Regions from separate parts of the Mesorhizobium sp. M0862 genome, predicted to be linked through region 2. Evidence: predicted binding sites of a transcription regulator. Region 2 holds the regulator's gene; the other holds the start of a gene.
What was found. The regulator PhoB, encoded in region 2, activates phosphate uptake and scavenging genes when phosphate is short. The targets are predictions, from matches to a motif close to TGTCATNNANCTGTCAT.

Region 1: the regulator PhoB is predicted to act here: its motif matches at 2,583-2,599, upstream of NKI15_RS09870 (LTA synthase family protein).

What each region holds. Positions count from the first base shown of each region.
Region 1 is NZ_JAMYOJ010000005.1:171,127-177,188, reverse strand. It holds gene rpsF (30S ribosomal protein S6) at 1-291, opposite strand, end outside; gene NKI15_RS09870 (LTA synthase family protein) at 604-2,562, opposite strand; gene fabD (ACP S-malonyltransferase) at 2,810-3,757, shown strand; gene fabG (3-oxoacyl-[acyl-carrier-protein] reductase) at 3,818-4,555, shown strand; gene NKI15_RS09855 (acyl carrier protein) at 4,777-5,013, shown strand; gene fabF (beta-ketoacyl-ACP synthase II) at 5,048-6,062, shown strand, end outside.
Region 2 is NZ_JAMYOJ010000007.1:185,543-191,604, reverse strand. It holds gene pstB (phosphate ABC transporter ATP-binding protein PstB) at 1-626, shown strand, start outside; gene phoU (phosphate signaling complex protein PhoU) at 668-1,372, shown strand; gene phoB (phosphate regulon transcriptional regulator PhoB) at 1,389-2,078, shown strand; gene NKI15_RS13425 (ROK family protein) at 2,109-3,344, opposite strand; gene xylF (D-xylose ABC transporter substrate-binding protein) at 3,611-4,651, shown strand; gene NKI15_RS13415 (sugar ABC transporter permease) at 4,796-6,062, shown strand, end outside.

The sequences.
Region 1 (6,062 bases), on a different contig from region 2:
CTCATGCGCCTCGACCTTGACGGTCAGGAAACGCAGCACGTCCTCGGACAGGCCCATCTGGCGCTCCATCTCGTTGAGCGCTGCCGGCGGGCAGTTGAGGTCCATAAGCGTGTAGTAAGCCTTCCGGTTCTTGTTGACCCGGTAGGTGAGGGACTTCAGTCCCCAGTTCTCGACCCGGCCGACGGACCCGCCATTTGCGGAGATGACGCCCTTGTACTGTTCGACAAGCGCATCGACCTGCTGCTGCGAGAGGTCCTGCCGGGCAAGGAACACATGTTCGTATAGAGCCATAGTGGTTCAGTGCCTTTCTTCGTTTCTCTCCCGGATCCTCGCGGCAAAAGCCTCTGCAACTTCTCTGACCCGCTGATCCCGAAGGGGCGGGGAAGAAAGGAGCATTTCGAGACGGTCGAGAGCGGAGACACGGGAGGCGGAAGCGCTTCTGGCTTCACACGAAGGTTTTGGGTAAAACCTCCGGCCCTCCGTTCAGCCCCCAGCAAGGACCGGCAGATTGCGGGCGTCTATATAGCAATTTGGCTGGAAGGCAAGGGTAACGCATGCTCCGGACAGCGTCCTGGCGTCGCAGGGTTGGATAAAGACCAGGCATCAACTCGTATGCGGGGTACCACCGTTGATCGTTTCGGGGAAGAAGTCCGGAGCCGCCTTACGCTTGCCGAACATCATGTCGTATTGCAGCAAGCGGTAATCGTTGATCGCCGGATCAACGTCCTTCTGCCGCGCCCAGTCCGGCGTGGCCTCACCTGACGGTGTCAAAAGCAGATTGCGGTCGACGACGCGATAGCGTTCGCGCAGCGCGCCCAGGAAGCCGGTGTAGTAGGGGTGCGTGATCCCGGCCGTTGTCAGGATGTGGTAGGGCAGGAAGGCCGGGCTCACGGCGCCCATATCCTGCGCCGGACCGGTGCGGTTAGACCAGATGACCAGCGGCGTCTGATGATGCTCCAGTGCCGCCGCCGGCGTCGGTTCCTTGCGCGGCGCGACATTGTCCTTCAGGTAACCGGTTTCGACATAGACGGGGCCGAGCGGCGGCAGATGGTCGCCGAAGAAGGCGATGACCGTCGGCCGGTCGCGCTTCTTCGCCCATTCGATCAGCCGCTCGAGGCCGCGATCGGCATCGGCGGAGCCTTCGGCATAGCTGAGCAGCGATTCCCGCGCCCATGTGCTGATCGGCGCCGCGACCTTGTGGGTCGGATTGTAATAGCGGTACGGCTCGTAGGGACCGTGGTTCTGCAGGCTGACGGCGAAGAAGAACACCGGCCGCTCGCTGGCGTCGGCCTCTGCGATGATCTCGTCGGTCATCGAGGCATCGGAAGCCAGCGGCCCGCGCTTTTCCAGTGGCGGCAGCGTCTCTTCCGAGCGGAAATCGTTGAAGCCGAAATCGGCATAGACGGCGCCCCTGTTCCAGAACCAGTTGGTGCCCGGATGGATGGCGCGCGCCCGGTAGCCCTCGCTTTTCAGGAAGGTCGCCAGCGACGGCGTCGGCGTGCGCACATATTGCTGGTAGGGGATCGAGCCCGCCGGCAGGAAGGCATTGGAAAAGCCGGTCAGCGCCTCGAATTCGATGTTGGCGGTCATGCCGCCGAATTCCGGCGAAAACATATAGCCGGAACGCAGCGCCCTCACATTGGGGATCGGGTCAGGCGTGATTGTGACGCCGGGCAGCTTGGTCGGATCCCAGAAAGATTCGCTCATCACCACGATGATGTCGGGTTTCTCATCCGGTACCGAGGCCGCCACAGCAGGCCTGTCGATCGCGTCGATCGCCTTGTCGGAATAGCCCGCCGGCGCCGAGACATGCGCCATCGGCACGTTGAGCGCGAAGGCCAGCGCAAACCCGTTGGAGGCGTAGTTCTCCTTCTGGTCCCACATGATCGGGATGATCTGCAGCCGGTCGCGGGTCCACGAGAAGGTGGCGTAGTCCATGATTGAGACGAAGAAGGCGAGCAGCGGCACTGCCAGCGTCAGCCGCGCCAGCCGCCCTTTGCGGCTGAGGATCGGAACCTTGCGGCGCCACAACCGCCAGCCATAGATCAGCAGCGACAGGCCGGCGACGATGCCGACCGCCATGGCGAGCGCCGTCCAGGGCCGTTCGCGCACCAGGAGCGGCATCAGTGCCATGATCTGGCGCGAATAAAGAAAATCGGTTGGGTAGAGCGGATCGCCGAGATAATGCGACTTCTGATGCCCGACAAAGGCCAGCGCCAGCGTCAGCGGCGCCACGATCATCAGGCTCTGGTGACTGCGGCCAAGCACGGCGTCCAGTCCCATCAGCACCAATGCAAAGACAATGATGGTGGTCCAGCCCGGCTTGAATGGCTGCAGGAAGAAGTCGACCGTGCCGAAGAAGTCGCCGCGCACGATCCATTCGATGGCGAACACCAGGATGGCGGAGGCAAGCAGCGTGACCAGACCGTAGCGGATGACCGGCCATCTGCGCCCCGGCAGGTAGCCGGTGGACGGATCGTCTTCCAAGAACTGTGGCGCGGGTACGGTCGCGCCCTTCCTGATCCTAGCCACGTCTCTTCCCCCGGCCCAAGCAACGCGCATTTCCACTCGCGCCACCGTTCTGTCATAGAACTGTCATGCAAAAGCTAGCGCCTGTGGCGAAAATAAGAAGAGCCAGCAAACGATTCGTGAGCGGTTTTCATCAGGTGTGATCGGCAAAAAGCCTTTGGGAACAGGGACTCGAGGTCAGCTCCGGTTCAAGCGAGAGCCGAAATGCCGCCTTCGGGCTTGACTTGGCGGTCCGCCTTGCGTCACAGGCAGGAAAAATCAGCCGCTGGAGAGCGCCCAAATGGCCGTCGCATTCACCTTTCCGGGACAGGGCAGCCAGGCTGTCGGCATGGGCAAGGACCTCGCCGACGCCTTCCCCGAGGCACGCAGGGTGTTCGAGGAAGTCGATGATGCGCTGGGCGAAAAGCTGTCGAAACTGATCTGGGAAGGCCCGGAAGAGGCGCTGACCCTGACTGCCAATGCCCAGCCGGCGCTGATGGCGGTCTCGCTGGCGGGAATCCGCTCGCTGGAAGCGCGCGGCTTTTCGCTGAAGGACAAGGTTGCCTACGTTGCCGGTCATTCGCTCGGCGAATATTCCGCCCTTGCCGCGGCCGGTTTCGTTTCGGTCGCCGATGCCGCCCGGCTGCTGCGCATCCGCGGCAACGCCATGCAGGCGGCGGTGCCGGCCGGCGAGGGCGCCATGGCGGCGATCATCGGACTGGAACAGCCCGACGTCGAAGCCGCTTGCACCGAGGCCGCAACGGGATCCGGCAAGGTCTGCCAGATCGCCAACGACAATGGCGGCGGCCAGCTGGTGATCTCCGGCGCCAGGGCGGCGGTGGAACTCGCCGCGAAACTGTGCACCGAAAAGGGCGCCAAGCGGGCGCTGATGCTGCAGGTCTCCGCACCCTTCCATTCGGCGCTGATGGCGCCGGCGGCCGATGTCATGCGCGAGGCGCTGGCCGGCGTGACCAAGAATGCACCGGTGGTGCCCGTCGTCTCCAACGTCACTGTAGTCCCGACCAGCGACCCCGACGAGATCGCGCGCCGCCTGGTCGAGCAGATCACCGGCCGCGTGCGCTGGCGCGAAACGGTGGAGTGGTTCGGCGCCAATGGCGTCGCCACGCTCTTTGAGATCGGCGCCGGCAAGGTGCTTTCCGGCCTGGCGCGGCGGATCAGCCGCGACATCGCCACATCGGCCGTCGGCACGCCGGCCGATGTCGAGGCGGCGCTGGCCGCGCTTGCATAATCCACTGGCGATTCAACCCCTCCCGTGGGAAGGGTGTTCTCTTAAGATCAGGAGACGAAAATGTTCGAACTGACCGGCCGCAAGGCGCTCGTCACCGGCGCATCGGGCGGCATTGGCGAGGCGATTGCCCGGGTGCTGCATGCGCAAGGCGCCATTGTCGGCTTGCACGGCACCCGCGTCGAGAAACTGGAGACCCTGGCCGGCGAACTCGGCGACCGGGTAAAGCTGTTCCCGGCCAATCTTGCCGACCGTGACGAGGTCAAGGCGCTTGGCCAGAAGGCCGAAGCCGAACTCGAAGGCGTCGACATACTGGTCAACAATGCCGGCATCACCAAGGACGGCCTGTTCGTGCGCATGGCGGACGCGGATTGGGACAGCGTGCTGGAGGTGAACCTCACCGCCGTGTTCCGGCTGACCCGCGAGCTGACCCATCCGATGATGCGCCGCCGCCATGGCCGCATCATCAACATCACCTCGGTGGTCGGCGTCACCGGCAATCCTGGCCAGACCAATTATTGCGCCTCCAAGGCCGGCATGATCGGCTTTTCCAAGTCGCTGGCGCAGGAGATCGCCACCCGCAACATCACCGTCAACTGCGTCGCCCCGGGCTTTATCGAATCGGCCATGACCGACAAGCTCAACGACAAGCAGAAAGACGCGATAATGGCCGCGATCCCGACGCGCCGCATGGGCACGAGTGTTGAAGTGGCGTCGGCCGTCGCCTATCTCGCCTCCAACGAGGCAGCCTACGTCACCGGCCAGACCATCCATGTCAACGGTGGCATGGCCATGATCTGACAGGATATTGCCGGGTGATAAGAAGACATGGCCGGCTTGTGAAAAGAGACCATTTCGCCTTGGACCTCAGCCATTTTTCGTGTAATGCGGCCCGCAACCCGGCGGTTCGGGCAAAAACCGGTCCGGCATCGTTGCGTTTCCGGCAGGACCATCTTTCAGCTTGATTAGCGGCATTCTGCCCGCTAACGAAGACAGACAAACAAAAGACGAGGATGCCCCAAATGAGTGACACCGCAGAGCGCGTCAAGAAGATCGTCATCGAACATCTTGGCGTCGATGCCGACAAGGTGACGGAGCAGGCGAGCTTCATCGATGATCTGGGCGCGGACAGCCTCGACACGGTCGAACTCGTCATGGCCTTCGAAGAAGAGTTCGGCGTCGAGATTCCGGACGATGCGGCCGAGACCATCCTGACCGTCGGCGATGCCGTGAAGTACATCGACAAGGCTTCGGCCTGACACTATCCGCAGTCATCACCGGGGAGGACCTGCGATGAGGCGTGTCGTCGTCACGGGCCTTGGCCTGGTTTCGCCGTTCGGCATGGGCTTCGAGCACAGCTGGAAGGAACTTCTGACCGGCCGCAGCGCCGCCAAGCGCGTCACCGAGTTCGAAGTGGAAGATCTTGCCTGCAAGATCGCCCACGTCATTCCTCGCGGTGACGGCACCAACGGCACGCTCAATCCCGAAGCCGTGCTCGAGCCCAAGGAACTGCGCAAGATCGGCGACTTCATCCTTTACGGGATTGCGGCCGCCGACGAAGCGCTGAAGGATTCCGGCTGGGAGCCCAGCACCGAAGCCGAGCGCTGCGCCACCGGCGTCATGATCGGCTCCGGCATTGGCGGCCTCGAGGGCATCGCCGAGAACGCTATCATCCTGAAAGAGCGCGGACCGCGCCGTATCAGTCCATTCTTCATTCCCGGCAACATTATCAACCTGGTATCTGGCCAGGTATCGATCCGGCATGGGCTGAAAGGCCCCAACCACGCCGTCGTCACCGCCTGCTCGACCGGCGCGCACGCCATTGGCGATGCCGCCCGGCTGATCATCTTCGGCGATGCCGACGTGATGCTGGCCGGCGGCGCGGAATCGCCGGTGACCAGACTATCGCTTGCCGGCTTCGCTGCTTGCCGGGCACTGTCCACCGACCGCAACGACACGCCTGAGAAGGCCTCGCGTCCCTATGACCGCGACCGTGACGGCTTCGTCATGGGCGAGGGCGCCGGCGTCGTGGTGCTGGAAGAACTCGAACACGCCAAGGCGCGCGGCGCCAAGATCTATGCCGAGGTCACCGGCTACGGCCTGACCGGCGATGCCTATCACATCACCGCACCGGCCGAAGACGGCGACGGCGCCTTCCGCTGCATGACGGCGGCGCTGAACCGGGCCAAGCTGACGCCCGCCGACGTCGACTACATCAACGCGCACGGCACCTCGACCATGGCCGACACGATCGAACTCGGCGCCGTCGAGCGGCTGGTCGGCAACGCCGCCTCGAAAATCTCGATGT
Region 2 (6,062 bases):
CCTTCCTGCGCTGCCTCAACCGCATGAACGACACCATCGATTCGGCGCGGGTGACCGGCAAGATCACGCTCGATGAAGACGACATCTACGACAAGAACATCGATGTCGTCGAACTGCGCGCCCGCGTCGGCATGGTGTTCCAGAAACCCAACCCGTTCCCGAAGTCGATCTACGAGAACGTCGCCTACGGCCCGCGCATCCATGGGCTGGCCAAGCGCAAGTCCGACATGGACCAGATCGTCGAGCAGAGCCTGAAGAAGGCGGCGATCTGGAACGAGGTCAAGGACCGCCTGCAGGAGCCCGGCACCGGCCTGTCCGGCGGCCAGCAGCAGCGCCTGTGCATCGCGCGCGCCATCGCCGTGTCGCCGGAGGTGATCCTGATGGACGAGCCCTGCTCGGCGCTCGATCCGATCGCCACCGCCCGTGTCGAGGAGCTGATCGACGAACTGCGCCAGAACTACACGATCGTCATCGTCACCCACTCGATGCAGCAGGCGGCGCGCGTGTCGCAGCGCACGGCGATGTTCCATCTCGGCTATCTCGTCGAGGAGGGCGCCACCGACAAGATGTTCACCAACCCCGACGACAAGCGCACCCAGGACTACATTACCGGCCGCTTCGGCTGAGCCGTCCGGCGGGTGGATTTTCAGGCACGAGGACCAAGATCATGGGTGAACATACCGTCGCCTCCTTCGATGAAGAGCTCGGGCAGATCAGCAAGCTGATCCGCGACATGGGCGATCTGGCAGGCTCGATGGTCAGCGGCTCGACCAGGGCGCTGCTCAATTCGGACAATGCGCTGGCACAGCGTGTCGTTTCCGACGACGCCATCATGGATGCGCGCCAGCGCGAACTGGACGACCGCGCCATCACGCTGATCGCCAAGCGCCAGCCGATGGCCAACGATCTGCGCGCCGTGGTCGGCTCGATCCGCATGGCCGGCGACCTCGAGCGCATCGGCGATCTCGCCAAGAACATCGCCAAACGCGTCGGCACCGTGGGCTTGAGCGTCACGCCGCGCGACCTCTCGCACTCCATCGATGCCATGGCGCAGCTGGTGCTGATCCAGGTGCAAGGCGTCGTCGAGGAATATGCCGCCACCGATGCGGCAGCTCTTGCAAAACTCAGGAATGACGACGAGCGCATCGACGTCAAATACACGTCCGTGTTTCGTGAGCTCTTGACCTACATGATGGAAGACCCTCGCAACATCACCGCCTGCACGCATCTCTTGTTCTGCGCCAAGAATCTTGAGCGCATCGGCGATCATGTCACCAACATCGCCGAAAATGCGTATTATGTGCTGACCGGCCAGCAATTGCCCGCCAATCGTCCGAAGCAGGACGAGACGGCGATGGCCACGCCGGCCTGATGAGGGTGAACTGCCTATGATCGCGCCACGCATCATGGTCGTGGAGGACGAGGAGCCGCTAGGCGTGCTCCTCCGCTACAACCTCGAATCCGAAGGCTATCACGTCGAGGTGGTGACACGCGGCGACGAGGCCGAGATCCGCCTGCAGGAAAACGTGCCCGATCTCCTGGTGCTCGACTGGATGGTGCCCGCTGTTTCCGGCATCGAGCTCTGCCGGCGGCTTAGAGTGCGGCCCGAAACCGAGCGGCTGCCGATCATCATGCTGACCGCGCGCGGTGAGGAAAGCGATCGCGTGCGCGGCCTGTCCACCGGTGCCGACGACTATCTGGTCAAGCCATTCTCGACGCCGGAGTTCATGGCGCGCGTGAAGGCGCTGCTGCGCCGGGCCAAGCCGGAAGTGCTGTCCAGCGTGCTCAAGGTCGGCGACATCGTGCTCGACCGCGAGTCGCACCGTGTCTACCGCAAGAAGAGCGAGATCAGGCTCGGACCGACCGAGTTCCGGCTGCTCGAATTCATGATGCGCCATCCCGGCCGCGTGTTCTCGCGCAGCCAGCTGCTCGACAATGTCTGGGGCGAGACGATCTACATCGACGAGCGAACCGTCGATGTCCATGTCGGGCGCTTACGCAAAGCGGTCAACAACGGCCGCATGCCGGATGTCATCCGTACCATTCGCGGCGCCGGCTACGCGATCAGGGAAGACTAGGATGCTGCGCGTCGCGCCGTTGCCGGCCATTCAGGCGACATGCTTGCCGGATTTGGCCTGAATGCCCGGCGCGAAAATCTCCTGATCGACGAAGCCGAGCGCGCGCATGGCACAGCCTTCGCGGATCAGCGGCAGCTCGTTGGGCTCGGTGTCGAAGGAGATCGATTTCGAGTGCTGGCCGCCGGCGGTCTGGGCGATCGCTTCGCGCAATGCCGGCTCGATCAGGTCGAAGGCGGCGGCGCTGACGCCAACCATGGCGACAGGCGCCGGGTCGATCAGCGCAAACAGGCTGCCGAGGCCGAAGCCGAGCGCCTCACCGGCCTTGCGATAGGCTTCGCGCTCCGGGCCATCGGTTTCGCGGGCGCGCGCGGCGAGTGCGCGCATATCAGCGTCGCCGATATCGACCGGCTCGGCATCTTCGCTCATCATTTTGGCGCTGCGCCAGATGGCGTAGTTTCCGGCATAGGCCTCGACGCAGCCGCGCCGCCCGCAGCGGCAGAGCGCGCCGCCCGGACGGTGGATCATGTGGCCGAACTCGCCGCCGGAGGAATGGGTGCCGGTGAACAGTTCGCCTTTCAGCACCAGCCCCATGCCGATGCCGTGCGACAAGAGGATCGCGATGAAATTGTCGCGGTAGCGCTCGGGCTGGCGCCATTGCAGGGCCACCGCCATCATATTGCAGTCGTTCTCCATGGTGGCAGGAATGCCGAATTCCGCTTCCAACATGTCGGCGAAGGCAATGTCGGTCAGTGGCGTGATTGGCGACCACAGCATGGCCCGCGCCTGCGAATCGGTGATGCCCTGGATGCCCATGGCAATGCGGGCGATGCTCTGGACATCGAGGTCCGGGTCCGCGAGACGCCGCCCGACGATTGCTACGCATTCGCCGATCAGCTCGTCGCGCGGCATGGTCAGCGTGTCGAGCCGGCGCTGTTCTTCCGCGACCACCTGGCCGGCATAGTCGATGACGGTGACGGAGAGGAAGTTCAGCGACAGCACCACGGTCATGACCGCCGCCGCTTCCGGGTTGAGGCCAAGGCCGACCTGCGGCCGGCCGCGTTTCAGCGAGCCGGTCTCGCCAGGCTTGCCTTCAATCAGGATGCCTTCTTGAATCAGATCAGACGAGATTGCCGATATCGTCGAATGGCTGAGGCCGGTGGTCGCCGCAATCTCGGTCCGCGACGGCTGGCCGGCCCGGCGCACGGCCGAAATCACCATCGCACGGTTGCGACGGCGCAGATCGTCGTGGCGGATCCCAACCGACATTTGTTTTCCTCCCGGCCTCCTCGCGCCTCATGATAGTGAAGGCGTTCGACGGCACCAGCCAAATATTGGCAGACGCCGGCAGCCCTGTCATTGTTTATTGCGGAGCTCGAAAAAATTCGGCAACGCCATCAGAATCCATCATAATCGATGTTGACAGTGCCTTATCATTGAACCAGTATTTTTTCGAGGCTCGAAAAAATTGAGCCTCTTTGTGCAGGCCTTCGGGCCGGTTTTGTCGCGCCGTGGGCGGCGCAGGGAGGGTTATAATGAACAGATTTGCAGCCGCCATGCTGGCGGGTGTCGCCATGTCGCTGGCGCTGATGTCGGTCGCGCAGGCGAAGGACAAGGTCATCGGCGTGTCGTGGTCGAACTTCCAGGAAGAGCGCTGGAAGACCGACGAGGCGGCGATGAAAACGGCGATCGAAGCCGCCGGCGACAAGTACATTTCGGCCGACGCGCAGTCCAATCCCGGCAAGCAGCTGACCGACGTCGAAAGCCTGATCTCGCAGGGCGCCAACTCGCTGATCATCCTGGCGCAGGACGCCTCGGCCATCGGCCCGGCGGTGCAGAAGGCGCTGGACGAAGGCATTCCGGTCGTCGGCTATGATCGCCTGATCGAGAACAAGGACGTCTTCTACCTGACCTTCGACAACAAGGAAGTCGGCCGCATGCAGGCCCGCGAAGTGTTCAAGGCGAAGCCCGAAGGCAACTATGTCTTCATCAAGGGCTCGGGCTCGGATCCGAATGCCGATTTCCTGTTCTCGGGCTCGATGGAAGTGCTCAAGGAAGCCATCGACTCGGGCAAGATCAAGAATGTCGGCGAGGCCTATACCGATGGCTGGCTGCCGGCCAACGCCCAGAAGAACATGGAACAGTTCCTGACCGCCAATGACAACAAGGTCGATGCCGTGGTTGCGGCCAATGACGGCACCGCCGGCGGCGTTGTCGCCGCGCTGACGGCGCAGGGCCTTGCCGGAACGGTTCCGGTCTCGGGCCAGGACGGCGACCATGCCGCCCTGAACCGCATCGCGCTCGGCACGCAGACGGTGTCGGTGTGGAAAGACGCGCGCGAACTCGGCAAGAACGCCGCCGAGATCGCCTCGCAGCTTGCCGATGGCAAGAAGACGGGCGACATTGCCGGCGCCAAGGACTTCACCACGCCTGGCGGCAACACCGTCAAGTCGCTGTTCCTGACCCCCGTCGCGATCACCAAGGACAACCTCAACGTCGTCATCGACGCCGGCTGGATCAAGAAGGACGAAGTCTGCACAGGCGTCGCCGCCGGCAGCGTCGCGGCTTGCAACTGATCTCGACCACTTGAACAAATTAGGCGCCGCGGCTGTCAAGCCGCGGCGTTTTCTCTACGAGAATTGTGTGTTTCCGCCATCGGCGGCAAACTTCTAGGCTGTGGTCCGGCATCCGCGCCAGACGGCAAGCCGCTGGAGGACATCATGACCGACACGACCTCAAATCCGCAGGCCGATACGGCACGAGCGTCTGAACTCGGCGCGGTCGCCCGGTTCCTGAAAGCGACCGAGCTCGACACGCGCATGCTCGGCATGGTCGGCGCGCTGCTGGTCATCTGGGTCGGCATACATATCCTGTCGGGTGGGCTTTTCCTGACGCCGCGCAATCTTTGGAACCTGTCGGTGCAGACGTCCTCGGTCGCGATCATGGCGACCGGCATGGTACTGGTCATCGTCATGCGCAACATCGACCTTTCGGTGGGCTCCGTCGAAGGCGTGATCGGCATGATCATGGGCGTGGCACAGGCCGAATTCCTCATTCGCGTCATCGGCTTCCAGCTTGGAAACCCCTGGCTCTGGGTCGTCGCGCTTGCCGCCGGCGTGGTGCTTGGTCTGCTGATCGGCGCGTTCCAGGGCTTCATCATCGCCTATATGCAGGTTCCGGCCTTCATCGTGACGCTTGGTGGCCTGCTGGTCTGGCGTGGCATGGCATGGCTCATCACCAGCGGGCGCACGGTCGCGCCACTCGACGCCACCTTCCAGCTGATGGGCGGCGGACCACGCGGCTCTATTGGCGCCGCTGCCAGCTGGATCGTCGGCATCGTCGCCTGCGCGGCGGTCGCCTTCGCGCTGCTCAACGGTCGCTCTCAGCGCAAGCGCTTCAGCTTTCCACTGCGCCCCGTCTGGGCCGAGACCCTGCTTGGCGTGGTCGCTTGCGCGGCCATCCTCGGCGCCGTGTGGATCGCCAATTCCTATCCATGGCCGATCGGCATCGTGCGCCAGTACGCACAGCAGAACGGCATCACCGTTCCCGAAGGCGGGCTGTTCATCGCGCATGGCATCGCCATACCGGTGCTGATGGCGGTGATTGTCGGCATCATCATGACGTTCATCACCAAGCGCACGCGTTTCGGCCGCTATGTCTTCGCCATCGGCGGCAATCCGGAGGCAGCGGAACTCGCCGGCATCAACACGCGCTGGGTGACCATGAAGGTGTTCATGATCATGGGTGTGCTGGCTGCAATCAGCGCGGCGATCTCGTCGGCCCGTCTCAATGCGTCAACCAACGCGCTGGGCACGCTGGACGAGCTTTTGGTTATCGCGGCAGCCGTCATCGGCGGCACGTCGCTCGCGGGCGGCGCCGGAACGGTGATGGGCGCCATGCTCGGCGCGCTTCTGATGCAGTCGCTGCAATCCGGCATGGTTCTGCTCGGCATCGACTCGCCGCTGCAGAGCATTGTCGTTGGTGCAG